Regions from separate parts of the Kitasatospora sp. YST-16 genome, predicted to be linked through region 1. Evidence: riboswitches for the same ligand, from Rfam matches in the RefSeq annotation. Region 1 holds a riboswitch; the other holds the start of a gene.
The links. A riboswitch is a leader RNA that binds a small molecule or an ion and turns the genes downstream of it on or off. The one in region 1 is predicted to bind glycine.
Positions count from the first base shown of each region.

Region 2: another riboswitch for glycine. It lies ahead of gcvP (aminomethyl-transferring glycine dehydrogenase); the one in region 1 lies ahead of gcvT (glycine cleavage system aminomethyltransferase GcvT).

Region 1 covers NZ_CP113837.1:4,771,809-4,786,824, forward strand. Annotated here, with positions in the region: gene OU787_RS21865 (L-serine ammonia-lyase) at 1-292, opposite strand, end outside; gene glyA (serine hydroxymethyltransferase) at 611-1,879, opposite strand; gene gcvH (glycine cleavage system protein GcvH) at 1,895-2,269, opposite strand; gene gcvT (glycine cleavage system aminomethyltransferase GcvT) at 2,362-3,480, opposite strand; glycine riboswitch at 3,632-3,735, opposite strand; gene OU787_RS21885 (enhanced serine sensitivity protein SseB) at 3,875-4,642, shown strand; gene OU787_RS21890 (enhanced serine sensitivity protein SseB C-terminal domain-containing protein) at 4,760-5,584, shown strand; gene OU787_RS21895 (ABC transporter permease) at 6,174-7,172, shown strand; gene OU787_RS21900 (ABC transporter substrate-binding protein) at 7,201-8,976, shown strand; gene OU787_RS21905 (ABC transporter permease) at 9,090-10,088, shown strand; gene OU787_RS21910 (ABC transporter ATP-binding protein) at 10,085-11,131, shown strand; gene OU787_RS21915 (ABC transporter ATP-binding protein) at 11,160-12,209, shown strand; gene OU787_RS21920 (DUF6891 domain-containing protein) at 12,332-13,243, shown strand; gene OU787_RS21925 (ferritin-like domain-containing protein) at 13,408-14,187, shown strand; gene OU787_RS21930 (trimeric intracellular cation channel family protein) at 14,233-14,892, shown strand; gene OU787_RS21935 (IclR family transcriptional regulator) at 14,828-15,016, opposite strand, start outside.
Region 2 covers NZ_CP113837.1:1,038,489-1,053,504, forward strand. Annotated here, with positions in the region: gene infC (translation initiation factor IF-3) at 1-615, opposite strand, end outside; gene OU787_RS04815 (DUF1844 domain-containing protein) at 1,080-1,460, shown strand; gene gcvP (aminomethyl-transferring glycine dehydrogenase) at 1,835-4,705, opposite strand; glycine riboswitch at 4,923-5,030, opposite strand; gene OU787_RS04825 (PRC and DUF2382 domain-containing protein) at 5,220-6,332, shown strand; gene OU787_RS04830 (MFS transporter) at 6,494-7,969, shown strand; gene OU787_RS04835 (DNA polymerase IV) at 8,099-9,472, opposite strand; gene OU787_RS04840 (SanA/YdcF family protein) at 9,511-10,212, opposite strand; gene OU787_RS04845 (MerR family transcriptional regulator) at 10,289-10,966, opposite strand; gene OU787_RS04850 (bifunctional nuclease family protein) at 11,294-11,767, opposite strand; gene ftsR (transcriptional regulator FtsR) at 11,864-12,607, opposite strand; gene OU787_RS04860 (FHA domain-containing protein) at 12,673-13,536, opposite strand; gene OU787_RS04865 (DUF881 domain-containing protein) at 13,718-14,614, opposite strand; gene OU787_RS04870 (small basic family protein) at 14,624-14,956, opposite strand; gene OU787_RS04875 (DUF881 domain-containing protein) at 14,953-15,016, opposite strand, start outside.

The DNA.
Region 1 (15,016 bases):
TGAGCCGCTTCTCGGTGCGGATCCGCTCGACGTCGAGGTCGGCGCGGTCGACGTCGACCGTGCGGGGGGAGTGGTTCTCCAGGCCGAGCAGGACGGCCTTGGGGGTGCCGTGGCCGTGCCCGGTGGCGCCGAGCGAGCCGTACAGCTCGGCGCGGACGGTGGCGACCCGCTCCAGCAGGCCCTCGGAGTTGAGGCGGCGGGCGAACATCCGGGCCGCGCGCATCGGGCCCACGGTGTGCGAGGAGGAGGGGCCGATGCCGATGGAGAAGAGGTCGAAGACGCTGATGGCCACGGGGTGACGTCCTTGTCCGGTCTCGTGGTGGTGGTGCTGGGTCCCGTCTCGTGGACGGGGCGCGGCATGGAACGGGGCACCGCGCGCACGTCTTCCAGTGTGCGCGGTGCCCCGGGAAAGCTCGGTGGACCGCCGGTCGGCGGCCGGACGAGCGGGGTGGGACCGACCGGCGAACGGAGGGCGGCGTCGCGGGCCGATGGCTGTCGCCCGGACGGCTTCTCCTCGGTCGCCGTGGCTCCGCCACGGCTCCCTCGTCGGCACCGCCCGGACTCGGCCCTCGACCCGCTCCTTCTCCCGCCCTCCGTTCGCCGGTCGGTCTTACAGCTCCGGGTAGAGCGGGTGCTTGGCGGCGAGCGCGCTCACCCGGGCCTTGAGGGCCTCGGCCTTGGCCGCGTCGAAGCCCGGCTTGAGGGCCTCGGCGATGACGTCGGCGACCTCGCGGAAGTCCTCGGCGCCGAAGCCGCGGGTGGCCAGCGCCGGGGTGCCGATGCGCAGGCCGGAGGTGACCATCGGCGGGCGCGGGTCGTTCGGGACGGCGTTGCGGTTGACCGTGATGCCGACCTCGTGCAGGCGGTCCTCGGCGTCCTGGCCGTTGAGCTCGCTGTTGCGCAGGTCGACCAGGACCAGGTGCACGTCGGTGCCGCCGGACAGCACGGAGACGCCGGAGGCGGTGACGTCGTCCTGGAGCAGGCGCTCGGCGAGGATCTTCGCGCCTTCCAGGGTGCGCTGCTGGCGCTCCTTGAACTCCTCGGAGGCCGCGACCTTGAACGCGACGGCCTTGGCGGCGATCACGTGCTCCAGCGGGCCGCCCTGCTGGCCGGGGAAGACCGCGGAGTTGATCTTCTTGGCCCACTCGGCCTTGGAGAGGATGACGCCGCCGCGCGGGCCGCCCAGGGTCTTGTGGGTGGTGGTGGTGACCACGTCCGCGTACGGCACCGGGGAGGGGTGCAGCCCGGCGGCGACCAGGCCGGCGAAGTGCGCCATGTCGACCATCAGCAGGGCGCCGACCTCGTCCGCGACCCGGCGGAACTCGGCGAAGTCCAGCTGGCGCGGGTAGGCGGACCAGCCGGCGATGATCAGCTTGGGCTGGTGCTCCTTGGCGAGGCGCTCGACCTCGGCCATGTCGACCTGGCCGGTCTTCTCGTCCACGTGGTACGCGGCCACGTTGTAGAGCTTGCCGGAGAAGTTGATCTTCATGCCGTGGGTCAGGTGACCGCCGTGGGCCAGGTTCAGGCCCAGGATGGTGTCGCCCGGCTGGATCAGCGCGAACATCGCCGCGGCGTTCGCCTGCGCGCCGGAGTGCGGCTGCACGTTGGCGTGCTCGGCGCCGAACAGCTCCTTGATCCGGTCGATGGCGATCTGCTCGACCACGTCGACGTGCTCGCAGCCGCCGTAGTACCGGCGGCCGGGGTAGCCCTCGGCGTACTTGTTGGTGAGCACCGAGCCCTGGGCCTCCATGACCGCCACCGGGGCGAAGTTCTCGGAGGCGATCATTTCCAGGGTGGTCTGCTGGCGGTGCAGCTCGGCGTCGACCGCGGCGGCGATCTCCGGGTCGAGCGCGTGGAGGGACTGGTTCAGGACCGTCATGAGGGGGTCTCCCGGTCAGGCGCCGGTGAAGGCGGTGTAGCCGTCGGCGTCGAGCAGCTCGTCGGTCGCCTCGACCCGGACCTTGAACAGCCAACCGCCCTCGAAGGGCTCCGAGTTGACCAGGGCCGGCTCGTCGATGACGGCCTGGTTGACCTCGGTGACCTCGCCGGTGGCGGGGGAGTAGAGGTCGCTGACCGACTTGGTGGACTCAAGCTCGCCACAGGTCTCACCCGCGGTGACGGTGTCACCCACCGCAGGGAGCTGGACGTAGACGATGTCGCCGAGGGCGTCGGCCGCGTGCGCGGTGATGCCGACCGCCGACACCCCGTCCACGGCGGCGGTCAGCCACTCGTGCTCCTTGGTGTACTGCAGGTGCGTGGGGTTGCTCATGACGTCATTCTCCAGGATCGCGGGAGGGGAGGGCGCGGCCGTCCGCTGGGCGGACGAACCGGAAAAGGACTGTTCCGAAGGGGGCGCGGGGGTCAGCGGGCGCGCTTGTAGAACGGCAGCGCGACGACCTCGACCGGCTCGGCCTTGCCGCGCACGTCCACCGCGACGGCGGTGCCCGGCTCGGCGTGCGCGGCGTCCACGTACGCGATGGCGATCGGCTTGCCCAGGGTCGGGGACGGCGAGCCGGAGGTGATCCGGCCGATCACGGCGCCCTCGGCGTCCACCACGGAGTACTCGGCGCGCGGGACGCGCTTGCCCTCGGAGACCAGGCCGACCAGCTTGCGCGGCGCCTTGGCCTCGGCCTGCGCCGCGGCCTCCTCCAGGGCCTTGCGGCCGACGAAGGCGCCGTCGTTGGTGGTCTTGTCGAAGCGCACCACCCGGCCGAGGCCCGCGTCGAACGGGGTCAGCTCGGTGGACAGCTCGTGCCCGTACAGCGGCATGCCGGCCTCCAGGCGCAGCGTGTCGCGGCAGGACAGGCCGCACGGGACCAGGCCCTCGGCGGTGCCGGCCTCGGTCAGCGCGGTCCACAGGTGCTCGGCGTCGGCGGGGGCGCAGAACACCTCGAAGCCGTCCTCGCCGGTGTAGCCGGTGCGGGCCAGCCAGACCTGGCGGCCGGCCACGGTGGCGGGCAGCAGGGCGTAGTACTTGAGGCCGGGCAGGTCGGCGTCGGTCAGCTTGGCCAGGATGCCGCCCGCCTCCGGGCCCTGGACGGCGAGCAGCGCGTAGGCGTCCCGGTCGTCGCGGACGACGGCGTCGAAGCCGGCTGCGCGCTCGGTCAGCGCGTCCAGCACCACCTGGGCGTTGGAGGCGTTGGCGACCACCAGGTACTCGTCCTCGGCGGTGCGGTAGACGATCAGGTCGTCCAGGATGCCGCCGTCCTCGCGGCAGATCATGGTGTAGCGGGCGCGCAGCACGCCGAGCGCCGAGATGAAGCCGACCAGCGCGTGGTCGAGCAGCTCGCCGGCCTGCGGGCCGGAGACGGTGATCTCGCCCATGTGCGAGAGGTCGAAGAGGCCGGCCCGGGTGCGGACCGCGAGGTGCTCCTCGCGCTCGCTGCCGTAGCGCAGCGGCATGTCCCAGCCCGCGAAGTCGGTCATGGTGGCGCCGAGCGAGCGGTGCAGCGCGTCGAGCGCGGTCAGGCGGAGGGACACGACAGGACTCCCGGGATCTGGAAACGGGCAGGCTGGGGCGAATCTCCCCCATCTGTCGTCGAACCTGAGAGCTTCGCCGCCTCCTGACAAGGATGGCGGCTTGCACCGTGGGTGGGCGCACGGCGCGGCCGTGTCCACTTTCCAGATCTGCCTAGCCCGGGCGGTAGGGGTGCCTGAGAGATTCCGGGGAGGACTTGCTCCTTCGGCGCCGGTCGCGGCCTGATCAGGCCGTTCCGGCTCTCCCGCGCGGGTTCGAGCGGCCGGTATGAAGTTTGGGCGGGCCCATCATGGCATGCCGGGGGCCCCCGGTGGGAGAGGGGCCCGGTCACACCCGCGCACGGGGGGCGCCCGCGCGCCGCTAACCTGATCGCAACCGCGGATGTGGAGGGGCGAGATGGGGTTCCCGCTGGACGGGGCGCTGGAGGGCGGGGCCTGGCCGGCCAACGAGCTGGAGCAGGTGCTGACGGCCGCGCTCGGCGACCCCGGGGCGACGCCCCGGGTGATCGAGGTGCTGGCCCGCAGCCAGGTGTGGATCCCGCTGCCGTCCGGCACCGCGCCGGACGCCGACTCGCTGGACCTGCCGACGCTGGAGCTGGCCGGCGCGCCGTACGTCCCGGTGTACTCCTCGCAGGAGCAGTACCTGCAGCACTGCCCGGGCATCCCGTTCGCCATCGCCCCGATGTGGGAGTTCGCCCGCGGGCTGCCGCTGGGCATCGGCATCGCGGTCAACCCGGAGGCGCCGGTGGGCATCCCGGTGCCGCCGGAGGGCGTCGGCGAGCTGCGGCGCGGGCCGCGCGGCGAGCAGTGGGAGGCGCAGGGGGTGGCCGAGGGCGCCCGGGTGGCGCTCAAGGAGCCCGAGGCGCACCAGGAGCCGTACGCCTTCCTGGCCGCCGCGACCGGCGAACTCGTCGCGCTGCCGGGCGTCCTGACGGCCCGTCGGGCGCTGGCCCGGGTGGAGGGCGAGCCGACCCTGCTGTACGTCGGCGTGCAGCTGGACCCGGCGGCCCCCGCCGACCCGGCCGAGGTGAACACCGCGCTGGGCCGGGCGCTCGGAACCGCGCCGCCCAGCTGGGGCGTCCACCTGGTGCTGCTCGACCTGGTGGCCGACCCGGTGGTGGAGTGGATGCTGGGGCGGGTGCAGCCCTTCTACGTGCGGCCGTGACGGCGGATCCGGTCCGGCGCGCGGGGCCGGCGGCATGACGGCCGCCGGGTCCGCCCCATAGGGTTGCCCGGTACACCGGAGCACGGCGGAACGGACGACAGAGAGTAGGGCGGCGACGTGACGGGAGCGGTCGGCGACCCGGGGGCGGTCGAGCGCGCCCTCGCAGCAGTCGCACCGGAACGCTGGGAGGCGTACGAGGGGCTGCTGCGCGCCCTGGCCGGCGGGCAGGTCTGGATGCTGCTGTGGCACGGCAGCCCCGGCAGCCCGGACGCCCAGTACGGGAACATGGACGTCGGCGGGCACGGCTACGCGCCCTGCGCGACCTCCCCCGGGCAGCTCGCCGCCAGCGGCTGGACGCGCGCCCACGAGGTGGTCTCCGGGCCGGAGATCGCCGCCTCGCTGTACCGCTCGCGCTGGGGCCTGTGGCTCGACCCGCACCGCCCCGGCGGCGGCGTCGGCGTGCCCTGGGCCGACCTGCGGCGGATCGCGCTCGGCCTGGACCGGCTGCCGGCCGGCCCGCTGCGGATCTCCGAACCCCCGGTGCAGGGCTCGCCGTTCTTCTCCGTGCTGGAGCAGCAGGCGGGCGAGGTGCGGCCGCTGCGCTCGCTGCGCCGGGCCTGGGTGCAGCCGGTGCTGGGCGAGGGCTACCTGGCGATCGGGCTGGACCTGTACGACGCCTCGCCGCCCTCCGTGGAGGCGGCCCGGGCGCTGGTGCAGCGGGCCGCCGCGCAGGCGCCCGACGGGCCCGGGGTGTCCACCGTGATGATGGCGGACGAGTACGACCCGGTGGCGATGTGGATGTGGGCCAACGCCCGGCCGTTCTTCGACCGGCAGGGCGCCCCGCAGGCCCAGCCCACCGGCTTCGGTTACGCAGCGCAACCACCGGCCGGGCCCACCCAGGGGTGGCCGCAGGCGCCCTGGCCGGGTTATCCGGGCCGTTGAACCTACCCTGACGCTCCGTCGAAAAACCCCCGCCCCGACCTTTTCCCCGGTCGGCGGGGGTTTTTTGCCACCTCATGATCTACGCGCGCCATCCCTTGTGCCACCTGGCGTTTTCCCGCCAGTGGCGGGGTGTCGTCAGTGCGCCCCTTGACGGACACGTAACAGCTGTGTGAAGAGCGATATGCGCGCGCAACGGAAGTGCATGCGGACAGATCACAGTTAGGCATCCTTCGGCATGGGGGTCTTCCGCCGGGTACGTCCCATGACAGAGAGTGCTGCGCAATGCGGAGCGCGAGCCGAACCTCACGAAGGTGAACGCGCCCCCGCCAGAGCATGAACCGCACGACGCGTTTCTCCGTGCGGCAGCACCGTGCACTTCGGAGCCCCTCCCCGCCGGGGAGCGGCCCCGCTCGGCGACCTCCGACCCGGAGGCGACCCGGGGGAACCCGCACCACCAGCAACGCCCTGCTTGCTCAACGCACTTCTGCACCGCCGCATCGGCGTCCGGCACCACCGAACCGCTCTGCACTTCCGCACCGCACGCGACTCCGTGGGCCGGCCACCGTCGGCGAGGGGAACGAACTGACTCATGACCACACCCACCGAGACCTCGGGTCCGGCGGCCGGCGCGCAGCCTGACGGCTCGTCAACCACCGAGCCGCCCAAGAAGATCGAGGGACGCTCACCCGGCCGCATCGCCTGGGAGCGCCTCAAGCGCGACAAGGTCGCCCTGGCCGGCGGCGCCGTGGTGATCCTGCTGATCCTGGCGGCCGTCCTGGCACCGGTGCTCACCGCGCTGTTCGGACACCCGGTCGACGAGCCGCACCCGGACCAGATCAACCCCGACCTGGGCCTGCCCAAGGGCTCGTTCGGCGGCATCAGCGGCGACTACCTGCTCGGTGTCGACCCGACCTTCGGCCGCGACGTGTTCTCCCGGATCCTCTACGGCGCCCGGATCTCGCTGCTGGTCGCGCTCGGCGCGGCCGTGGTGGCGATCACCATCGGCGTGGTGCTGGGCATCATGGCCGGCTACTTCGGCGGCTGGGTGGACTCGGTGATCAGCCGGGTGATGGACGTCCTGCTGGCCTTCCCGCAGCTGCTGTTCAGCATCGCCCTGGTGTCGGTGATCCCCAACTCGGTGCTGGGGCTGGGCGACACGACCGTGCGCGTGATGGTTCTGATGACGGTGATCGGCTTCTTCGGCTGGCCGTACATCGGACGCATCGTCAGAGGCCAGGCGATGTCGCTGCGCGAACGCGAGTTCGTCGACGCTGCCCGCAGCCTCGGTGCCGGCCGCGCGCACATCCTGTTCCGCGAACTGCTGCCCAACCTGGTGGCGCCGATCCTGGTCTACACGACCCTGATCATCCCCACCAACATCCTGAACGAGGCGGCGCTCAGCTTCCTCGGGGCCGGCGTCCGGCCGCCCACCCCGTCCTGGGGGCAGATGCTCTCGGACGCGGTGGGGATCTACCAGGCGGATCCCACCTACATGGTGATCCCCGGTCTCGCCATCTTCATCACCGTGCTCGCCTTCAACCTCTTCGGTGACGGCCTGCGTGACGCTCTCGACCCCAAGGGCAACTGAGCCCGCAATTCTGGAGGTTCCCCAACCCATGAAGCGAAACAGGACGCTCGCGGCCGCCGCGCTGGTGGTCACCCTCGCCCTCACCACCGCCGCGTGCGGCGGCAGCAAGGGCGGCGGCACGGGCGGCGACAACGCCTCCGGCAAGGCCGGTGCGGCGGGCTTCAACGCGGCGGCCGAGAAGGTGGTGAACCCGTCCGACAAGAAGGGCGGCACCCTCAACCTCTGGACCACCACCGACGTGGACTCGCTCGACCCCGGTCGCGCCTACTACGCCTCGGTGTGGAACTACGAGCGCTTCTACACCCGCACCCTGCTCGCCTTCGACGGCAAGCCGGGCAAGGACGGCCTGCAGCTCGTCCCCGACCTGGCCTCGGCCAAGCCGGAGATCTCCGCCGACGGCAAGACCTACACCTTCAAGCTGAAGCCGGGCCTGAAGTTCGAGGACGGCTCGGTCATCACCTCGAAGGACATCAAGTACGGCATCGAGCGCATCTTCGCGCAGGACGTCATCTCCGGCGGCCCGACCTACCTGGTCAACGAGCTGGACCAGGGCCAGGGCTACAAGGGCCCCTACACCGACAGCGACCCGAACAAGCTCGGCCTGAAGTCGGTGCAGACCCCGGACGACACCACCATCGTCTTCACGCTGGCCAAGCCGAACTCCGACTTCCCGTACCTGCTGGCCATGGGCTCCGCCGCCCCGGTCCCGCAGAAGCTGGACACCGGTGCCCAGTACGGCCAGAAGCCGGTCTCCTCCGGCCCGTACAAGTTCAAGTCGGTCGAGCCGGGCAAGGAGTACGAGCTCGTCCGCAACGAGAACTGGGACCCGGCCTCCGACCCGTTCCGCAAGGCGCTGCCGGACACCGTCAAGCTGACCGTCACCACCAACGCGGACGACATGGACTCCCGCCTGCTGGCCGGCACCGCCGACCTCGACTGGGCCCAGACCGGCCTGTCGCAGGCCGCCCAGGTCAAGGTGCTCCAGGACCAGTCGCTCAAGGCCAACACCGACGACCCGTACAACGGCTTCATCCGGTACATCACGATGGCCCCGTCGGTCGCCCCGTTCGACAACCAGCACTGCCGCAACGCGGTGCTGTACGCGGCCGACACCACCGCCCTGCAGACCGCCCGCGGCGGCTCGGTGGCCGGTTCGCTGTACGGCTCGATGCTGCCCCCGAACATCCTCGGCTCCGACGAATACGACCCGTTCGGCCTGACCAAGGGCAAGCCGAACCTGGACAAGGCCAAGGAGGAGCTGAAGGCCTGCGGCAAGCCGGACGGCTTCAAGACCACCATCGCGGTGCGCGGCAACAAGCCGAAGGAGGTCAACTCCGCGGTGGCGCTGCAGACCGCGCTGAAGGCCGTCAACATCGACGTCACCGTCGACCAGTACGACGGCAAGCTGATCTCCTCGGTGATCGGCGCGCCCGACGTGGTCAAGTCCAAGGGCTACGGCCTGATCGTGATGGGCTGGGGCGCCGACTACCCGACCGGCTCCGGCTACCTGCAGCCGCTGGTCGACGGCCGCTTCATCGCCCAGAACGGCAACAACAACTACGCCGAGATCAACGACCCGGAGATCAACGGCTGGTTCGACCAGGCCGCCCAGGAGACCGACCCGGCCAAGGCCGCCGACCTGTACAAGAAGATCAACCACAAGGTGGTCGACGGCGCCTACTACCTGCCGATGGTCGCCGACAAGGCCCTGAACTGGCGCAACCCGCGCCTGACCAACGTCTACATCTCCGACGCCTTCGGCGAGGTGGACTTCCAGGCGCTCGGCGTCTCCGACGGCAAGTGACCTGACCTCCCCTAGTTCGCACCGCTAGTCCGAAGGGCAGGTGAAGGCCCTGCCCGGGCCGGCCGCGGCGCCCCCACCGGGGCGTCCGGCCGCCCGCGGCAGGGCCGACCGCAGTGCTCGTGTATCTCGTCAGGCGACTGATCAACGTCGCCTTCATGCTGTTGGTGGTCGCCGCGGTGACCTTCGGCATCTTCTTCATGGTGCCGAAACTCACCGGAACCGATCCCGCGATGCTCTACGTGGGCAAGATCGCGGACAAGGCGGCGGTCGAGGGAATCCGCCACAAGATGGGCCTCGACAAGTCGATCATCGAACAGTTCTGGCTCTTCCTGCGCGGGGTGTTCGCCGGCCGCGACTACAACGCCGGCACCGACATGACCCACTGCGCGGCCCCCTGCCTGGGCTACTCGTTCAAGACCGAGCAGGCGGTCTGGCCGCTCCTGCTCAACCGGGTCGGCGTCGACGTCTCGCTCGCGGTCGGGGCCTCCGTGCTCTGGCTAGTTTTCGGCACCGCCACCGGCGTCATCTCGGCGCTGCGCCGCGGCACGGCGCTGGACCGCATCACCATGACCGTCGCGCTGGCCGGCGTCTCGCTGCCGATGTACTTCACCGGCCTGGTCGCGCTCGCGCTGTTCGTCAACCAGCTCGGCTGGTTCCCCAACAGCTACACCGACTTCGCGGACGATCCGGTCTCCTGGTTCCAGGGGCTGGTGCTGCCATGGGTGACCCTGGCGTTCCTGTTCGCCGCGACCTACGCCCGACTCAGTCGGGCGACCCTGCTGGACGTCCTCGGCGAGGACTACATCCGCACCGCGCGGGCCAAGGGCCTCAAGGAACCGGTGGTCATCGGCAAGCACGCCATGCGCTCCACGCTGACCCCGATCCTGACCATCTTCGGCATGGACCTCGGCGGCCTGCTGGGCGGCGCGGTGCTCACCGAGAAGACCTTCAACCTGCGCGGACTCGGCTACGAGGCGGTCACCTCGATCCAGTCCAGCGACCTCCCGGTGATCATGGGCGTGACCCTGTTCGCCGCGTTCTTCATCATCATGGCCAACCTCGTGGTGGACATGCTGTACGCCGTCGTCGACCCCCGGGTGAGGCTGACATGAGCAACACCGAGAAGCCTTTCCTGTCCGTCCGCGACCTGAAGGTGCACTTCCCGACCGACGACGGACTGGTCAAGTCCGTCAACGGGCTCAGCTTCGACCTGGAGCGCGGCAAGACCCTCGGCATCGTCGGCGAGTCCGGCTCCGGGAAGTCCGTCACCTCGCTGTCGATCATGGGACTGCACCGCACCGGCACCAAGCGCGGCGCCCCGCAGATCACCGGCGAGATCTGGCTCGACGGCGAGGAGCTGATCGCGGCCGGCCCCGACCGGGTGCGCAAGCTGCGCGGCCAGAAGATGGCGATGATCTTCCAGGACCCGCTGACCGCGATGCACCCGTACTTCACGGTCGGCGCCCAGATCGTCGAGGGCTACCGGGCCCACCACCCCGGCGCCTCCAAGAAGGAGGCCCGCACCCGGGCGGTCGAGATGCTCGACCGGGTCGGCATCCCGCAGCCCGACAAGCGGGTCGACAACTACCCGCACGAGTTCTCCGGCGGCATGCGCCAGCGCGCCATGATCGCGATGGCGCTGGTCAACGACCCCTCGCTGCTGATCGCCGACGAGCCGACCACCGCCCTCGACGTCACCGTCCAGGCGCAGATCCTCGACCTGATCCGCGACCTGCAGAAGGAGTTCGGCTCGGCGGTCGTCATCATCACCCACGACCTGGGCGTGGTCGCCGAACTCGCCGACGACATCCTGGTCATGTACGGCGGCAAGCCCGTCGAGCGCGGCCCCGCCGCGACCATCTTCGAATCCCCCGAGCACCCCTACACCTGGGGCCTGCTCGGCTCGATGCCCCGCCTCGACCGGGAGCTCCAGGACCGGCTGATCCCGGTCAAGGGCACCCCGCCGAGCCTGATCAACGTGCCGTCCGGCTGCGCCTTCCACCCGCGCTGCCCGTACGCCGAGCTCACCGGCGGCCGCTCCACCAGCGAGGTGCCCGTGCTCGCCGAGGCCGCGCCCCGGCACCACGCCGCCTGCCACCTGCCGATCGCCGAACGCCACCGGATCTTCACCGAAGAGATCGCGCCCCGGCTGTGAGCACGTACCACCCATTTGGAGAGCAGCGATGACGGACAGTCAGGCGGCGGTGCCGCAGCTCGAGAAGGTGCCGGCCCAGGCGCCCGGGCCCGACCGCGAACCCCTGCTGAGGGTCACCGGACTGACCCGGCACTTCCCGGTCACCAAGGGCCTGCTGAAGCGCCAGGTCGGCGCGGTGCGGGCGGTCGACGGCATCGACTTCACGGTCAACGCCGGCGAGACCCTCGGCGTGGTCGGCGAGTCCGGCTGCGGCAAGTCCACCATGGGGCGCCTGGTCACCCGGCTCGACGAACCCACCGGCGGGAAGATCGAGTTCGACGGCAGCGACATCACCCACCTGGGCGTCGCGGCGATGCGCCCGTACCGCCGCGACATCCAGATGATCTTCCAGGACCCGTACTCCTCGCTGAACCCCCGGCACACCATCGGCACCATCGTCGGCGCGCCCTTCCGACTGCAGAAGATCAGCACCGAACACGGCGTCAAGCGGGCCGTCCAGGACCTGCTGGAGCTCTGCGGCCTCAGCCCCGAGCACTACAACCGCTACCCGCACGAGTTCTCCGGCGGCCAGCGCCAGCGCATCGGCATCGCCCGCGCCCTGGCGCTGCGCCCCAAGATGATCGTGGCCGACGAGCCGGTCTCCGCGCTGGACGTCTCCATCCAGGCCCAGGTGGTCAACCTGCTGGACGACCTCCAGAAGGAGCTCGGCCTCACCTACCTGATCATCGCGCACGACCTCTCGGTGGTCCGGCACGTCTCCGACCGGGTCGCGGTGATGTACCTCGGCAAGGTGGTGGAGATCGCCGACCGGGACGCCCTCTACGCCCGGCCGATGCACCCCTACACCAACGCCCTGATGTCCGCGGTGCCGGTGCCCGACCCGCGCCGCAAGGAGCGCCGCGAGCGCATCCTGCTCACCGGCGACGTGCCCTCCCCGCTCAACCCGCCGTCCGGCTGCCGCTTCCGCACCCGCTGCTGGAAGGCCCAGGACGTCTGCGCGAGCGAGCAGCCGCCGCTGGCCACGGTGTCGACCGGGCACCAGGTGGCCTGCCACTTCCCGGAGAACGCGGGCGAGTAGCTCGTCGTTCGAGGGTTCGAGGGTTCGAGAGTCCGTCCGGCGAGGGGGTTCCCCCGCCGGGCGGACTCCGTCGTTCGTGCGGGCCGGCGGGACTGACGGTGGCGGGTGGCAGGGTGAGGGGCATGCTGGAGATCGCGGTGCAGGACAGGTCGGGGCGGGTCGGCGTCCGGGTCTCGGAGGACGAACTCCGGGACCTGGTACGGGACATGGGGCAGTGGAAGGGCGCCTTCCTGGTGCTCCAGCGGGTCCCCGACCTGCCCGACACCTACGCGCAGGCGTGCCCGGAGCACGGCGCCTGGACGGTCGAGTACCGGGACGGCGCGCAGTCGCGGCACTTCGGGGCGCGGGTGACCGAACTGGAGCGGGTCGCCGAACTGCTGCTCGGCTGGGCCCGGCAGGACCCGGACTGGGCGGCGGGGGAGGAGTGGGAGCGGATCGACTTCGGGCCCGACCCGGAGCCTGCGCCGCTCGACCTGCCGGAGGAGGACGAGGCGAGCCTGCTGGAGGAGCTGCGGCGCCAACTCGCGGGCGGGTACGCCACGTTGGACGGGCTGGCCGAGACCGCGCAGGAGTACCTCGTCCGGGACGGGCACCGGCCGGTCGGCGAGGAGCAGGCCAAGCAGCTGGCCGACCGGCTCTGGCTGGAGCGGGTCGCCGAGCAGCGCACCTGGACCGGCGAGACCGACCCGGAGCGGCTGGCCCGGGCGTTCGGCGCGCTGGAAGCGGCCGGGATCACCGCCCGGGAGAACTTCACCTGCTGCAGCAGCTGCGGCAACAGCGAGATCGGGGCGGAGAACCCGGAGGCCCGCGGCTTCGTCTACTTCCACTCCCAGAGCACCGGCCACGCCGCCGAGGGCCACGGCCTGTCGCTGCACTACGGCGGCTTCGACGGCTCGTCCGGGACCACCGCCGCGGTCGGCCACGAGGTGGCGGCCGCCCTGCGCGCCGTCGGCCTGACGGTCCGCTGGGACGGCGACCCGTCGCGGGCCGTCGAGGTGACCGGCCTGGACTGGCGGCGCCGGCTGGTCGGCTAGTACCGGGGGTTGCGGCGGGCGGAGGCCGCCGGACGCGGCACCGGCCTCCGCAGGGCAGGCTGTCCTTCGTCCGGCGCAGCCCCCGGCCGGAGCTGTTGCCGGGGGCGGGGGCGGTGCCTTGACTGGAGCGGAATGTCCCGGCTCCCGTGCGAGGGTAGGTCACCATGCTGTCGGCCAGCAGTCTGTTCCAGGAGATCCACGACGACGACCAGGCGTTCCGGCTGTTCTGCTCGATCGCCGCGAAGGGCGAGGACCAGGGCGGCTGGGAGAACGGCCGGATCGCCCGGCTGGTGCCCGACCCGGAGCTGGCGCCCAAGGTGGCCCGGCACGGCGCCGACGAGGACAAGCACGGCCGGATCTTCAAGGCGCTGATGCACAAGCGCGGCCTGACCGAGCGGGACGTCCCGGACGACACCGACTACACGATGATCCTGGAGCGGCAGGGCATCGGCCTGGCGCACACCCGGCTGCGCCGCGACGAGCCGCTGACCGAGCAGGACGTGATCACGTACCTGGCGCACAGCCGGGTCACCGAACAGCGGGCGTCCGAGCAGATGCTGATGCTGAAGCGGATCTTCGGCGACCACCCGGAGCTGGGCCGGGCGGTGCGGATGATCTCCAACGACGAGGACAACCACCTGGCGTTCTGCCACGAGGAGCTGCTGCGGCTGGCGTACCACGGGCACGGCCGGACAATCCTGGACACCCTGCAGTCCACCGCCCGGGCCGAGATCCGCACCTACCGGGACGTCAGCCTGGCCGTGATGGCGCACCTCGGGGAGCTGCTGCGCTGGCCGCGGGCGAAGTCGGCGGCGCTGGCGGCGGGCATCCACGCGGTGTACGCGTACGAGCGGGCGGGCGGCTGGCGGCGGATGACCACGCTGAGGATGCCGACCCGGCTGAACGCGCTGGGCGGGCCCGTGCCGCACGAGCAGTTCGCCTGACCGCCCGGCGGCGGGCGGCGGGAGGCCGGTGTGCACACTGACCAGGTGACCTCCGAGATCTTCCCGCACAACGTCCAGCAGACCCTCGACCTGGTGGGCATCTTCGTGTTCGCGCTGTCCGGCGGCCTGATGGCGGTCCGCAAGAACATGGACATCTTCGGCATCTGCGTGCTGGCCGAGGCCACCGCGCTGGGCGGCGGCATCCTGCGGGACCTGGTGATCGGGGCGCTGCCGGTGGCCGCGTTCACCAGCTTCGGGTACTTCCCCACCCCGCTGGTGGCGGGAGTGGTGGTGTTCTTCCTGCACCCCGAGGTGGAGCGGATCACCCGGGCGGTGATGGTGCTGGACGCCGCGGGCCTGGGCCTGTTCTGCGTCACCGGCACCATCAAGGCGCATACCTACGGCCTGGGCGCGATCGCCTCGGTGGCCTGCGGCATGCTGACCGCCGCGGGCGGCGGCGTGATCCGCGACCTGCTGGCGATGGAGCCGCCCTCGCTGCTGCGCTGGGACCGCGAGATCTACGCCGTCCCGGCGCTGGTCGGCTCCGCCGTGGTGGCGGTGCTGATCGCGGCCGGGCAGCTGACCCCGCTGAACGCCGCGCTGGCCGCCGTGGTCGCGTTCACCATGCGGATGCTGGCGCTCAAGTACGGCTGGCGCGCACCTCGTGCTTGGCACCGCAACGGTTCTCGCACCAGCGAGGAGTAGGCGAGCCGCCGTACGCCAGCGAGATCGCCTCGACCGTGCAGAGCAGCTCCGGCAGCAGCTTGCTGAGCTCGGTCACCGAGGCGATCCGGACCGGGGCGGAGATCGAGCAGGCGGCGATCGCGGT
Region 2 (15,016 bases), 3.7 Mb from region 1:
CTCGTCCTCGACGTCGTCCGCCTGGTCCGCGGCCGGTCCGCGACCCAGCCGCTCCGCCTTGCGGGCGTCAGCGGCGGCGCGGGCCTCGGCCATGGCCTCGGTCTTCTTCTTGTGCGGGCCGAGAACCATGATCATGTTTCGGCCGTCCTGCTTCGGAGCGGACTCCACGAAGCCCAGGTCCTGGACGTCGTCCGCGAGCCGCTGCAGCAGTCGGAAGCCCAGCTCGGGGCGGGACTGCTCACGACCGCGGAACATGATCGTGATCTTGACCTTGTCGCCCTGCTTGAGGAACCGGACGACGTGACCCTTCTTGGTGTCGTAGTCGTGCGGGTCGATCTTCGGCCGGAGCTTCATCTCCTTGATGACCGTGTGCGCCTGGTTCTTGCGCGCCTCACGGGCCTTCATGGCCGACTCGTACTTGAACTTGCCGTAGTCCATGAGCTTGCACACCGGCGGGCGCGCCGTGGCGGCGACCTCGACCAGGTCCAGGTCGTACTCCTGGGCAAGCTCCAGCGCCTTCGCGAGCGGGACGATGCCGACCTGCTCGCCGCTGGGACCGACGAGTCGCACCTCGGGGACGCGAATCCGGTCGTTGATGCGGGGCTCGGTGCTGATGGGGCCTCCTCGGTTGCACCTTTTCCGATGCGGCCGTCGGGCGGCGGTCGCACGTAGTGGTTCTCGACCACTGGGCGGGGCTTCATTCATGCTCCGCTGCCGCCCTGCCGCCTGGCAGGAGCACCGAACGCACGAAAAAAGCCCCGCACGGTACAGGCGGGGCTCCACACGTTCCGGGATGTCCTGGCGGACACCACTGGCAGCGAACAATCCTTGCGGCGCTCGCCACGGACCGGACCCGTCGGCCCTTCGGCCGATCAGGTGGGAGACTGTCGCGGCTGCCCTCTCGGGCCTCCTGGAGTGGAGCCTCCACTTGCTGGCCGGGCACCCCGAAGAGTCGCCTGGCCGGTCAGTCTCGAATCATACCAGCGTTCCGGGCCCGACCGGTATTCCAGCCCCCTCCCACCCGCCTTGTACGCTCCTTCCGTACTGCGCTTTCGCACCAGCACCCCCGGAGTGACACCTTGACCAGCCAGCCCGACCACGCGCACGAGTCCGAGTCCGACCAGGCCCTCGGCTTCGACGACCTGACCCGCGACATCGCCGAGGTCCCCGCCGTCGAGGTGATCACCACCGTCGCCGTCCACCTGATGAGCGCCGCCGCCGTCAAGTGCGGCCTCGCCGAGGGCGGAGAGGCCGACAAGGACCTCGACGAGGCCCGCAAGCTCATCACCGCCCTGGCCGGCCTGGTCACCGCCGGAGCCCCCGAGATCTCCAACTTCCACGCCGCCCCCCTCCGCGACGGCCTCCGCTCCCTCCAGCTCGCCTTCCGCGAAGCCTCCCTCGTCCCCGACGCCCCCGGCTCCGGCCCCGGCGAGAAGTTCACCGGCCCCGTCTACTCCTGACCCGCCCCACCCCACCCCGCAGAAGCCGCCCCCACCGGGCGGCTTCGCCGTTTCCCCGCCCCTCTCCCCCTCCCCGCCGGAGGCGCCTCCTCCTCTCCCCCGCCGGAGGCGCCCCTCCCCGCCCCGCCAGGGGCGCGGGGAACTGCGCGCAGCGGAAGGGCACACGCAGAAGCCGCCCGGCCGAGGGAACTCCCCCGCCGGGCGGCTTCCGCCTTTCCCCTCCCCTCCCCGCCGGAGGCGTCTCCCCCTCTCCCCCGCCGGAGGCGCCCCTCCCCGCCCCGCCAGGGGCGCGGGGAACTGCGCGCAGCAGAAGGGCACACGCAGAAGCCGCCCGACCGAGGGAACTCCCCCCGCCGGGCGGCTTCCGCCGTCAGCTACGCGTCGTACTCGTCCATCGGCGGGCACGAGCACACCAGGTTCCGGTCCCCGTACGCGCCGTCGATGCGTCGCACCGCCGGCCAGTACTTGTCCGCCGGGTTGACGCCCGCCGGGAAGACCGCCTCCTCGCGGGTGTACGGGTGCGCCCACTCCCCGGCCAGCATCGACGCGGTGTGCGGGGCGTTGCGCAGCGGGTTGTCGTCCGCCGCCCACTCGCCCGCGCCGACCTTCTCGATCTCGCCGCGGATGGCGATCATCGCCTCGCAGAAGCGGTCGATCTCGTGCAGGTCCTCGGACTCGGTCGGCTCGATCATCAGCGTCCCGGCGACCGGGAACGACATGGTCGGCGCGTGGAAGCCGTAGTCGATGAGCCGCTTGGCGATGTCGTCGACGCTGACGCCGGTCTCCTTGCTGAGCGGCCGCAGGTCGATGATGCACTCGTGCGCGACCAGCCCGCCGGGGCCGGTGTAGAGCACGGGGTAGTGCGGGGCGAGCCGCTTGGCGATGTAGTTGGCGTTCAGCACGGCCACCTGGGTGGCGCGCTTGAGGCCCTCGCCGCCCATCAGCCGGACGTACGACCAGGAGATCGGCAGGATCGCCGCCGAGCCCCAGGGCGCGGCCGAGATCGGCCCGACGCCGGTCGCGGGGCCGGCCTCGGCCTGCAGCGGGTGGTTGGGCAGGTACGGCGCGAGGTGCGAGCGCACCGCGACCGGGCCGACGCCGGGGCCGCCGCCGCCGTGCGGGATGCAGAAGGTCTTGTGCAGGTTCAGGTGCGAGACGTCCGCGCCGAACTTGCCGGGCTTGGCGAGGCCGACCAGCGCGTTGAGGTTGGCGCCGTCGACGTACACCTGGCCGCCGGCCTCGTGGACGAGCTCGCAGATCCGGGTGATCTCGGTCTCGAACACGCCGTGGGTGGACGGGTAGGTGACCATCAGCACGGCGAGCTGCTCGCGGTGCTGCTCGATCTTCGCCTTCAGGTCCTCGACGTCCACGTCGCCGTCGGCGAGGGTCTTCACCACGACGACCCGCATGCCGGCCATCGCCGCCGAGGCCGCGTTGGTGCCGTGCGCCGACGAGGGGATCAGGCAGACCTCGCGCTGGGTGTCCCCGTTGGCCCGGTGGTACGCCCGGACGGCCAGCAGGCCGGCCAGCTCGCCCTGCGACCCGGCGTTCGGCTGGATCGACACGGCGTCGTAGCCGGTGACCTCGACCAGCTGCTGCTCCAGCCCGCGGATCAGCGTCAGGTAGCCCTCGGCCTGCTCCACCGGCGCGAACGGGTGCAGCTGCCCGAACTCGGGCCAGGTGATCGGCTCCATCTCGGTGGTCGCGTTGAGCTTCATGGTGCAGGAGCCCAGCGGGATCATGCCGCGGTCGAGCGCGTAGTCCCGGTCGGAGAGCCGGCGCAGGTAGCGCAGCATGGCGGTCTCGGAGCGGTGGCTGTGGAAGACCGGGTGGGTGAGGTACTCGTCCTCGCGCAGCAGCCCGGCCGGCAGCGCGTCCGCGTCCTCGGCGACCTCGGCCGACACCCCGAACGCGGCGAACACGGCCGCCAGGTGCTCGCGGGTGGTGGTCTCGTCGCACGACACGGACACCCGGTCGCCGTCGACCTTGTGCACGTTGACGCCGCCGGCCAGCGCCGCGGCGACGACCTCGTCGGCCCGGCCGGGGACGACCGCCGTCACGGTGTCGAAGAACGCCCCGTGGGCGAGTTCGACGCCGCCCGCGCGCAGGCCCGCGGCGAGCGCGGCGGCGTAGCGGTGGGTGCGGCGGGCGATGTCGGCGAGGCCGTCGGGGCCGTGGTAGACGGCGTACATGGAGGCCATCACGGCGAGCAGCACCTGCGCGGTGCAGATGTTGGAGGTGGCCTTCTCGCGGCGGATGTGCTGCTCTCGGGTCTGCAGGGCGAGCCGGTAGGCGCGGTTGCCGTCGGCGTCGACGGAGACGCCGACCAGGCGGCCGGGCAGGTTGCGGGCGTGCTCGGCGCGCACCGCGAGGTAGCCGGCGTGCGGGCCGCCGAAGCCCATCGGGACGCCGAAGCGCTGCGAGGTGCCGCAGGCGATGTCGGCGCCGAGTTCGCCGGGCGAGCGCAGCAGGGTGAGCGCGAGCAGGTCGGCGGCGACCGCGACGACCGCGCCGAGCCCGTGCGCCTGCTCGATGACGGCCTTCAGGTCCCGCACCGCGCCGGACGCGCCCGGGTACTGGAGCAGCACGCCGAACACGCCGCGCTCGGCGATCCCGGCCGGGATGCCGTCGCTCAGGTCGGCGGTGACGACCTCGACGCCGGTCGGTTCGGCGCGGGTCTGGATCACGGCGAGGGTCTGCGGCAGGGTGTCCGCGTCGACCAGGAAGACGCCGGGCTTGTTCTTGGTGACCCGCCGGGCCAGCGCCATCGCCTCGGCGGCGGCGGTGCCCTCGTCGAGCAGCGAGGAGCCGGAGGTGTCCAGGCCGGTCAGGTCCGCGACCATGGTCTGGAAGTTGAGCAGCGCCTCCAGGCGGCCCTGCGAGATCTCCGGCTGGTACGGGGTGTAGGCGGTGTACCAGGCCGGGTTCTCCAGCACGTTGCGCAGGATGACCGGCGGGGTGAAGGTCCCGTAGTAGCCGAGGCCGATCATCGAGGTGAGGACCTGGTTGCGGCCGGCCAGTTCGCGCAGCTCGGCGAGCACCTGGGCCTCGCTGCGGCCGGCGGGCAGGCCGAGCGCGGTGAGGCTGCGGATGGCGTCGGGGACGGCGGCGTCGGACAGCTCGTCCAGGGAGGCGTAGCCGACCTGGGCCAGCATCTTCTGCTGGGCGTCGCTGTCGGGACCGATGTGGCGGTGCTCGAAGGGGCTGGCCTGCTCAAGGTCGCTGAGCGTCGGCTGGGCGTTCATGGGGGTCGGGCCTCCTGGTCGCGGACCGGCGGTGGTACGCACGCGGTCGGCGGCCGTGGGGGCGCCTGGGCGTACGAACCCGTCAGCCTCCCCCTCTGTCATCGGTACCTGAGAGCTTCGCACGACCGGGCCGGGGCCCGTCCGGCTTGCACCGTCGGCGAGGGCGGGGGCCGGTCGGCTCCGGTGCCGACGGTCCTGCCCTGCTTTCCAGAGTGACCTGTCCCGTTCGGTACGGATGCCTGAGAGATTCCGGGGAGGGGTTGCTCCTTCGGCGTCCCGCGTCCGGCCTGTTCGGGCCGGTTCGGGACTCTCCCGAGCGGGCTCGGCGGTCGCCTCCGAGGTTACCAGCGCGGGCCTCCCGGATCACCGGTGCGGCCCTGTGATCTGCCCCGGACGGCGGTGTCCGGAGTGCCGCCGTCCGTTACGTGCCGTTTGGTGTGGAGTGGCGGCCCGGCACGCTCCTCCGGCCGCCTCCGGACGGACCTTCCCAGGAGCAGCAGGACTGGAGGACAGCGTGCAGACCGATATCGATCCGCGCGACCTGATCGGACACAAGGCGGTCGACCGGAACGGTGACAAGATCGGCACGGTCGACGAGGTGTACCTGGACGACGCCACCGGCGAACCGGAGTGGGCGGCCGTCCGCACCGGGATCTTCGGCCGGGACGCCTTCGTCCCGCTGACCACCAGCGAGTTCTCGGGCGAGGAGCTGCGCGTCCCGTACGACAAGTCGCTGATCAAGGAGTCGCCGGACTTCGGCGTGGGCCAGCACCTCTCGCCGGCCCAGGAGCTGCAGCTGTACCGCTACTACGGGCTGGACACCGGCGCCGACGCCGGTTCGGGCCCGGCGGCGAAGCCCGCGGCAGCGGCAGCGGCGGCCGGGACGGCGGGGGCGGCGGAGGCCGCGAAGGAGCACCCGCGCCAGGAGCCCGCGTCGGCGCCCGCCGCAGCCGCTCCGGACCGCGACTTCGGCACCGTCGCCTCCTCCCCCTCCCCGACCCCGGCCCCGACCGCCGCCGCTGCCGCCTTCACCACGGCCAAGCCCCAGCAGGCACAGCAGGCCCAGCCCCAACCGCACTCCCAGTCGCAGTCGCAGTCCCAGTCGCAGCCGGCCCCGGTGGAGCCGACCGCGCCGGTGGAGATCACCTGCCGCGAGGAGCGCATCGACGTCAGCACCGAGTGGCACGTGGTGGGCACCACCCGGCTGCGCAAGTACGTGACCACCGAGCAGGTGGAGCGCCGGGTGCCGGTGGTGCGCGAGCGGGTGCGGGTGGAGCGGATCCCGGTGTCGGACGCGGAGCGGGCGGCGCTGAGCGAGCAGGAGATCGCCGAGGCGGTCGAGGAGGTCACGCTGCGCGAGGAGCGCCCGGTGGTGCGCAAGTACCTGGCGCCGATCGAACGGGTGCGGCTGGTGGTCGAGCGGTACACCGAGGAGGAGGTGGTCCGCGAGGAGCTGCGCCGTGAGCAGGTGGAGGTGCACGACGCGGCCGCCGGCGGGGACGGCGAGGCGCCGCAGCAGCGCCAGCCGTGGAACGCGCAGCCGCAGTCGCCGACGGCGGGCAGGCCCCAGGCGTCGGCCGCGAACGGCAGCTCGGAGCACGCCCGGCCGGAGCCGCTGCGCTCCTGACGGTTCGCCAACTGCCCGGCCCCGGACCGCTTCGGCGGGCCGGGGCCGTCGCTTTGCCAAAGCTTCACCAATCGATATTTGACAGAGTGAAGCATCTCCCGACAAAGTTATTTCAGATCCTGCACTATCGCCTGTCTGAAGCAACCGTCGGAGGAGTCCCCGTGAGTGAGGCACCACAGCCCACCCCCACGGCCGCCAAGCCCACCAGCGCCCGGGTCCTGCCCGCCCTGATCCTCGCCATGCTGGCGTTCAGCGTGGTGCAGACCGCGGTCGTCCCGATCCTGCCGGGCCTGGCCCGCGAGCTGAACGTCTCGGGCTCCAGCGTCACCTGGCTGATGACCGCCAACCTGCTCTCCGCCGCGGTCCTCACCCCGCTGCTGGGCCGCTTCGGCGACCTGCGCGGACGCAAGCCCATGCTGCTGGTCTCGCTGGCCGGCCTGGTGCTCGGCTCCGGCCTCGCGGTGGCCACCCACTCCTTCACCTGGCTGGTGGTGGCCCGGGTGCTGCAGGGCGCGGGCGGCGGCGTGCTGCCGCTGGCGATCAGCATCGTCCGCGACGAGCTGCCCCGGCACAAGGTCACCGGCGGCGTCGCCGCGATCTCCGCCTCGATGGGCGTCGGCTCCGGCCTCGGCCTGGTCGCCACCGGCCTGCTGCTGGAGCACTGGAGCTACAAGTCGATCTTCTGGATGGGCCTGGTCTTCGGCCTGATCGCGGTCCTGCTGGTGGTCCTGCGGGTGCCCGCCGACCCGGTCACCGACAAGGAGGGCGGCGCCGACCCGCTCGGCGCGCTCACCCTGGCCGGCTGGCTCTCCGCCCTGCTGATCGCCGTCAGCCAGGGCAACCACTGGGGCTGGACGTCCACCCGCACCCTCGGCCTGTTCGCCGTCGCCGCCGTGGTCGCCCTGCTCTGGATCCTGGTCGAGTCCAAGGTCTCCCACCCGCTGGTCGACCTGTCGATGATGGCCCGCCCCGCCGTCGCCTTCACCAACCTCTCCGGCCTGCTGATCGGCTTCGGCATGTACGGCTCGTTCATGGTGATCAGCAACTTCGCGCAGACCCCGGAGAAGCTCGCCCACTACGGCTTCACCGCCACCGTCCTGCACGCCGGCATCATGCTGCTGCCCTCCGCGATCGGCTCGATGGTCGCCGCCCCGCTCGGCGCCCTGCTGATCGCCCGCCGCGGCCCCCGCCTCCCGCTGGTCCTCGGCGGCTTCCTCGGCGCCGTCTCGATGGCCTACCTGGCGCTGCGCCACGGCGCCGAGTTCGACCTCTACTTCTCCTCCGCGGTCTTCGGCCTCGGCGTCGGCCTCGCCTACGCCGCGATGCCCGCCTACATCAACGGCGCCGTCCCCGCCGAGCAGTCGGGCATCGCCAACGGCATGAACGCCGTCCTGCGCACCGTCGGCGGCGCGATCGGCACCGCCGTGATGAGCGCGATCCTCACCGGCGACACCCTCAAGCTCCCCATCCCGCTGCCGGTGCAGCTCCCCACCGAGAACGCCTACCAGAACGCCTTCTGGGTGGCCGGCGTGATGTGCCTGATCGCCGCCGCCGTCCCCTTCGCCATCCGCGCCGTCAAGGCCGCCCCCGTCCCCGCCGAGCAGGCCGCCCCGGCCCTCGCCAAGACCGACGCCTGACCAGGCGTCCCCTCGCGTCCTGGACACGCGCGAGCAGCGGACGGACCCCCGCGCCAAGGGCATCGGCGCGGGGGTCCGTCCCCTTTCCCCGCCCCTCCCGCTTTCTCCTCCCGCCCCGCGCCCTCGCCGCTACCCGGGCGGCAGCCTGAGCGGGAGCGCTCCCGAGGCCTCCAGCGCCTCGTCCCCCACCGCGAACGTCCGCACCCGCCCCACCCCCGAGTACGGCGTCTCGAACCGCACCGTCACCCGCCCGACCCCGCTGCCCTGCACCCAGCCGGGCCCGAACTCGCGGTGCGTGACGTCCTGCCCGGGCCACCACCGGCGGGCCGCCGGCTCGGCCGGAACCGCCTCCGCCAGCGCCTCCTCGACCACCGCGGCCGCCCCCGACTCCCGTTCCTCCCGCTCCAGTTGGGCGAACAGGTCCTCCTGGGTGTAGTCCGCGAGCTGGGCCACGCCCACGCCCAGCAGCCGCACCCCGCCGGTGACGTCGACCTGCATCGCCAGCCGGCGCGCCGTCGCGGTGATCACCTCCTCGTCGTCCGTCGGCCCGCGCAGCGTCTCGGAGCGGGTCAGCGTCGAGAAGTCGAAGCGGCGGACCTTCAGCACCACCGTCCGCCCGGAGCGCCCGGCCGCCCGCAGGCGGCGCACGCACCGCGCGGCGAGCTGCTCGATCTCGCGCAGGATGCGGTCCCGGTCGGCGAGGTCGACCTCGAAGGTGTCCTCCACCGAGACCGACTTGGCGTCCCGGTCCGGCACCACCGGCCGCTCGTCCCAGCCGATCGCCATCTGGAACACGCCCGCGCCGTGCGCCTTCCCGAGCAGCCCGACCAGCTCCGCGAACCCGGCCTCCGCCAAGTCCGCCACCGTGGTCAACCCGGCCCGGCGCAGCGCCTGTTCGGTCGCGGGGCCGATCCCGGGCAGCGCCCGCACCGGCATCGGGGCCAGCACCGACCGCTCGGAGCCGGGCTCGATCAGCACCAGCCCGTCCGGCTTGGCCCGCTCGGAGGCGATCTTCGCCATCAGCTTGGACCCGGCGACGCCGACCGACGCGGTCAGCCCGGTGTGCTGCACGATGTCGGCCCGCAAGTCCTCGGCCAGCGCGAGCACCAGCTGCGCGCCCTCCGCGGGCGTCGCCGCGTTGGCCAGCGCGGCCCCGTACGGCCCCGCCTCCAGGTCGACGAACGCCTCGTCCAGGCTGAGCGGCTCGACCAGCGGGGAGCGCTCCCGCAGCAGGCCCATCACGATCTCGCTGTTGGCCCGGTACGCGTCGAACCGGCCGGTCAGGAACGCCGCGTTCGGGCAGAGCCGGCGGGCCTGCGCCATCGGCATCGCCGAGTGCACGCCGAACTTGCGGGCCTCGTAGGAGGCGGTGGAGACCACGCCGCGCCCGCCCAGGCCGCCGACGATGACGGGCTTCCCGCGCAGGCTCGGCTTGGACGCCTGCTCCACCGCCGCGAAGAAGGCGTCCATGTCGAGGTGGATGATGCTCGGCACGGCCCGCACCGCTCGATCATCCCGCGCCGCACTGACATTCCCGCGGACTACCCGTTCGCGTCCGCGTCCGCGAGCGCCCGGGCCACCCCGTCCTCGCGCGGTCCGAGCAGCGTCGGGTCCGGTCGCAGCAGCACGCTCGCCGCCGCCTTCGCCGCGCTGCCGATCTCCCGCAGCCCGCCGTACTCCCAGGTGGTGTCGTGCCGCTCCTCGACCCCGACCGCGTACGCGTCGATCCCGGCCGCCAGGCACAGCGCCAGCGCCCGCCGGACGTGGAAGGTCTGGCTGACCAGCACCGCCCGGTCGACGCCGAAGATCCGGTGCGCCCGGGCGCAGGAGTCCCAGGTGTCGAAGCCCGCGTAGTCGCCGACCACCCGCACCCCGGGCACCCCGCGGTCGATCAGGTAGCCGCGCATCGCGTCCGTCTCGTCGTACCGGACGGTGCCGTTGTCGCCGGTCACCAGGATCGCCCGGACCTTGTGCGCCCGGTACAGCTCCAGCGCCGCGTCCAGCCGGTGCGCCAGGTACGGGGAGGGCGCGCCGTCCATCAGCCCGGCGCCGAACACCACCGCGACGGGCGCCTCGGGCGCGTCGGCCACCGTGCCGACCTTCGCGGACTGGGTCAGGTACAGCCAGGCGCTCGGCGCCAGCCCCAGCGCGGAGCACAGCACCACCGCCTGGAACCAGCGGCGCTGCCGCCGCCGGCCGACCGGACGCACCGCGCGCCACGCCGCCCGCGTCCGCCGCCCCACGCACCTCAAGATCGTCGACACACGGACGAGGACGAGCGGGACCCGCCCGCCGGTTCCCCGCCCGGGGCCCGGCAGGTCAGCCCGCGCGGTTGCGGCGCTGCGCCAGCTCGTCGCCCGGGTCGTTGCCCACCAGCGTCTCGCCGGTGTCGGTGCGCTCGCCGTGCAGCCGCCCCAGGGTGGCCTCCAGCTCCTGCCAGACCGCGCCGACCGCGATGCCGAACACGCCCTGGCCGCCGTTGAGCAGGTCGACCACCTGCTGCGGCGAGGTGCACTCGTAGACCGTCGCCCCGTCGCACATCAGGGTCAGCCCGGTCAGTCCGGCCTGGTCGGCGGACTGCAGGTGGGTGACGGCCACCCGGATGTTCTGCAGCGACACGCCGGCGTCCAGCAGCCGCTTGACGATTTTCAGCAGCAGAATGTCCCGGAAGCTGTACAGCCGCTGCGCGCCCGCCGGGTACGCCGAGCGCACCGAGGGCTCCAGCAGCCCGGTGCGCGCCCAGTAGTCGAGCTGCCGGTAGGTGATGCCGGCGGCGGCGCAGGCCGTCGGGCCGCGGTAGCCGACCAGCGCGGAGGTCGGGGCGAGCCGCTCGATCGCGGGCTGCCCGGGCTGGACGGCCGGGAAGCGGCCGAGCCTCGGCAGTTCCTCGGCCTCGGGCTCCGGCCGCCAGGGCCGTCCGATCAGAGCACGGCCGGCCCGCGGCAGGTGCACCGCGCACAGCGCTCCGGAACGCGTCTCGTCGCCGGTGCCGCTCATCGCCAACCTCCGTCCATTCCGCCCAAGGCCCCACGGGACCCGCAGGAGCCCTGCCGGGCCCCGGGCTGCGGGTGGCCCGTCCGGCGGGCCATCACCTGACGGTAGGCAGTCGCCAAAGCACCGTCAACGATCGCCACGCCGGGGGCTCCGACAAACTTCACCCCATCGAGTGGTTATTCGTGCCCCATGTGCGGGTAGCAGAACGGTTTTCCGGCCCAGCCGAGTTGCGACCGACCGCCGACCGGGCTAGCGCACCGACGGCCCACCGGGCCCGGCGCGCCGCCCGCGGGCCGGGCCGCCGACCGGCCCGGCACCACCGGGCGGCGGCTACTGCGGGCCGCCCCCGAAGTCCTCCGGCGAGACCTGGTCCAGGAACTCCCGGAACTTCTCGACCTCGTCCTCCTGCTCGTCCGGGATCGAGATGCCGGCCTCCGCCAGCACCTCCTCGCTCCCGTAGATCGGCGTACCGGTGCGCAGCGCCAGCGCTATCGCGTCCGAGGGGCGCGCGCTCACCTCGACACCACCGGCGAACACCAGCTCCGCGTAGAACACCCCGTCCCGCAGGTCGTTGATCCGCACCTCGGTCAACTGCTGCCCCAGCGCACCGAGCACGTCCTTGAACAGGTCGTGCGTCAGCGGCCGCACCGGGGTCATGCCCTGCTGGGCGAAGGCGATCGCGGTGGCTTCCCCCGGCCCGATCCAGATCGGCAGGTAGCGGTCCCCGCCGACCTCCCGCAGCAGCACGATCGGCTGGTTGGAGGGCATCTCCACCCGGACACCCACGACGTCGAGCTCATTCACACCAGCAACCCTATGGCGCGCGCCCCCGATAGGAAAGCGCAGCAGGCAGCGGCCACCGCGATCGAGACCGCCGCCCGCCCGGCCGTCACCGGCCGCTCAGCTCCGCGACCGCAGTCCCGCCTGCACCATCGCCGCGTGCAACCGCACCGACAGGGTGGCCAGTTCCCGCGCCGTCGCCTCCGCGTGCGCCCGGGTCTGCGGGTTGCGGTGCCGCCGCAGCGGCGCCACCACCTGCTCCACCAGCGCCACCTCGCGCTCCGCCGCCGCCTTCATCGCCCGCAGGTGCCGCGGCTCCAGGCCGAACCGCCCCAACTCCGCCACCAGCCGGGCGATCTGCAGTGCCTCCCCGTCGTACCCGCCGTCCGGGCCCGGCTGCACCAGGCCGTACGACTCCCACTCGACGAGCTCCCGCTCCTGCGCCTCGGCCGCCGCGATCAGCTCGGCCCGGCCCAGCCGCACCCCGCCCGCCCCGGCGGCCGCCGTCGCCAGCTCCCGGTCCGCCTCCTCCAGCGGCCCCGGACGGGACTCCGCCCCCGGCAGCGCCGGCGGCTGCTCGCCGCGCTCGATCGCGTCCAGGTGCTCGCGGATCACCCGCAGCGGCAGGTAGTGGTCGCGCTGCATCCGCAGCACGTACGCCAGCCGCTCCACGTCCGCCGCCGAGAACTTCCGGTAGCCGGACGGGGTCCGCTGCGGCTCGACCAGGCCCTCCGCCTCCAGGAAGCGGATCTTGGAGATCGTCACCTCCGGGAAGTCGTCCCGCAGGAAGGCCAGCACCGCGCCGATCGAGAGCAGCTCGTCACCCCGCCGGCGCGCCTCGCCCGTGCGGCGCGAGGCCGGCACGGGCGAGGACCCGAGGGACGGGGTAGGAATCTGTGGGGTCACTCGGGCTCCAAACGGAGAAGTGGTCAGTACCCCCGGTGGTGGCTGGCGAAGAACACCAGCCGGTACTTCCCGATCTGCACCTCGTCGCCGTTGCTGAGCAGCACCTCGTCGATCCGCTCCCGGTTCACGTAGGTGCCGTTCAGGCTGCCCACGTCCGCGACCGAGAAGCCGCCGTCGGGCTGCCGACGGAACTCCACGTGCCGACGCGACACCGTCACGTCGTCCAGGAAGATGTCACCCTGCGGGTGCCGCCCCGCCGTGGTCACGTCCGAGTCCAGCAGGAACCGGCTGCCCGAGTTCGGGCCGCGCTGCACGATCAGCAGCGCCGAGCCCGGCGGCAGCGCGTCGATCGCCGCCATCACCTCGGCCGACAGCGCCGGCGTGGCGCCCGTCGAGGTCGCCGTCGGGTCGTACGACTCGATGCCGGAGATCGAGATGGTCGAGGTGGTCTCCACCGCGCCCTCCGGGAAACCGCCGCCACGCAGCTGGGTCCCGCAGTTCGAGCAGAACCGGGCCTGCGCCGGGTTCTGGTTCCCGCACCGCGGGCACGGGCTGGTGCCAGCCATGTTCACAGCCTCCTGGCGCGGCACACCCGACTGGACGTGCCCGGCATAGGGGTCCGGGGCAAACCCTCCACCGGAGGTTGAGGGTCCTGACGCGAAACCTATGCGCGGCCCGCCCGACGAATCAACCGACGCGCCGTAGCCCGCGTCGAACTGCCCGGTCGGGACGCCCGCGCCCTGGGTCACGTCGTCCCGGTACATCGGACGCTGCCCGTCCGGCGCCGGACGCATCGGGGGCACCCCGGCGTCCTCCTGCCGGTAGCGCGCGGTCGGGGCCTCGGCCGTCTTCTTGTTGCGGCCGAAAAGCTTCGAGAAAAAACTCACGGGCGAATCCCCTTGCGTGTGACAGAACCGCCCGCGGGGCAGGGTTCAAGGCTCGGTGTGGCGGTGGGCCCGGCATCGGACCGGGGACTGACGAACGGTAAGACCCAGTGTCGCCGACCCGCCGCGGAAACCCACCACCGGGGGCTGCCCGCAGCTGACGAACCGTACGGAGCGCGCCCCGTCACTTCGCCGCCGGCTTGCCGTACTGCAACGGCTTCGGCGCGGCCAGCGCGTCCACCAGCACCTTCTGCTGCTGGACGATGGTCGCCCGCGCCTGGTGGTTCTCCAGGCTGCGCACCACGCCACCGGGGATGTTGAGCGCCGGAGCCAGGTCCTGCGGGTTGCCCACCACGGTGAAGCGGAACGGCTGCGAGACGCTCTTCCCGTCGATCTGCACGCCGCCGCCCGACGAGTTGTCGGTGAAGTACGTACCGGCCACCACGCGCACGTCGTTGATCTGAATCGCCTCCGCCCCCGCAGCTCGGAGTTCCTGCAGGGTGTCCAGCAGCATATCCGCCTTCACCTGCCCTTGGGGATCATCGATCGTCAGCACGATCCCCGGCCCGGTGGCCTTCTCCGTCCCCGCCAGCACACCCAGCTCGGCCGCCTTCTTCCGGGTCTGCTCCTGGGCCTCCTTGGCCTGGTTGGACGAGTTCTCCAACTGCGCCAGGGACTGCTCCAGCTGCGTCTTCTCCGACTGGAGACGCTGCTGCTTGCCGTCCAGTTCGTCCAGGATCCGCACCAGGTCCTCCTGGCGGGCCCCGCGCAGCTCGCTGTGGTCGTTGGTCGAGCGCACCTGGATCGCCAGCGCCAGGCCCAGCGCGAACAGCAGCAGCGCCACCACCAGCTGGCCCCGCGACACCCGCGGCGGCCACACCGCCGCCTTCAGCCGGGTCCGCCCGTCCGAGGGCAGCTCCACCGGCTCCCGCCCCGCGGCCGCCGCCACCGACGGCTCGGGTTCGACCGGCTCCGCCGCCGCAGCCGGCTCGGTCGGCCCAGCAGGCTCCACCGGTTCGACCGGCCCGGCCGGCTCCGGCTGCTCCTCGTCCCGCTCCCGCGGCTCCTTCTCCCCGCTCACAGCCGCTCCCTACGCCCTGAACACGTGCCGGCGGATCGCCGCAGCGTTCGAGAAGATCCGGATGCCCAGCACCACCACCACGCCGGTGGACAGCTGCGACCCCACGCCCAACTGGTCGCCCAGGAACACGATCAGCGCCGCCACCACGACGTTCGACAGGAACGACACCACGAAGACCTTGTCGTCGAAGATCCCGTCCAGCATCGCCCGCACGCCGCCGAACACCGCGTCCAGCGCCGCCACCACCGCGATCGGCAGGTACGGCACCACCGCGTTCGGCACCTCCGGCTGCACGAACACGCCGACGATCACGCCGATCACCAGACCCAGTACGGCAATCACGGTGTAGCAGCTCCTGTTCCGGTGGAAGTGGAAGTGGACTTCGTCGCGGTCGACCGCGTG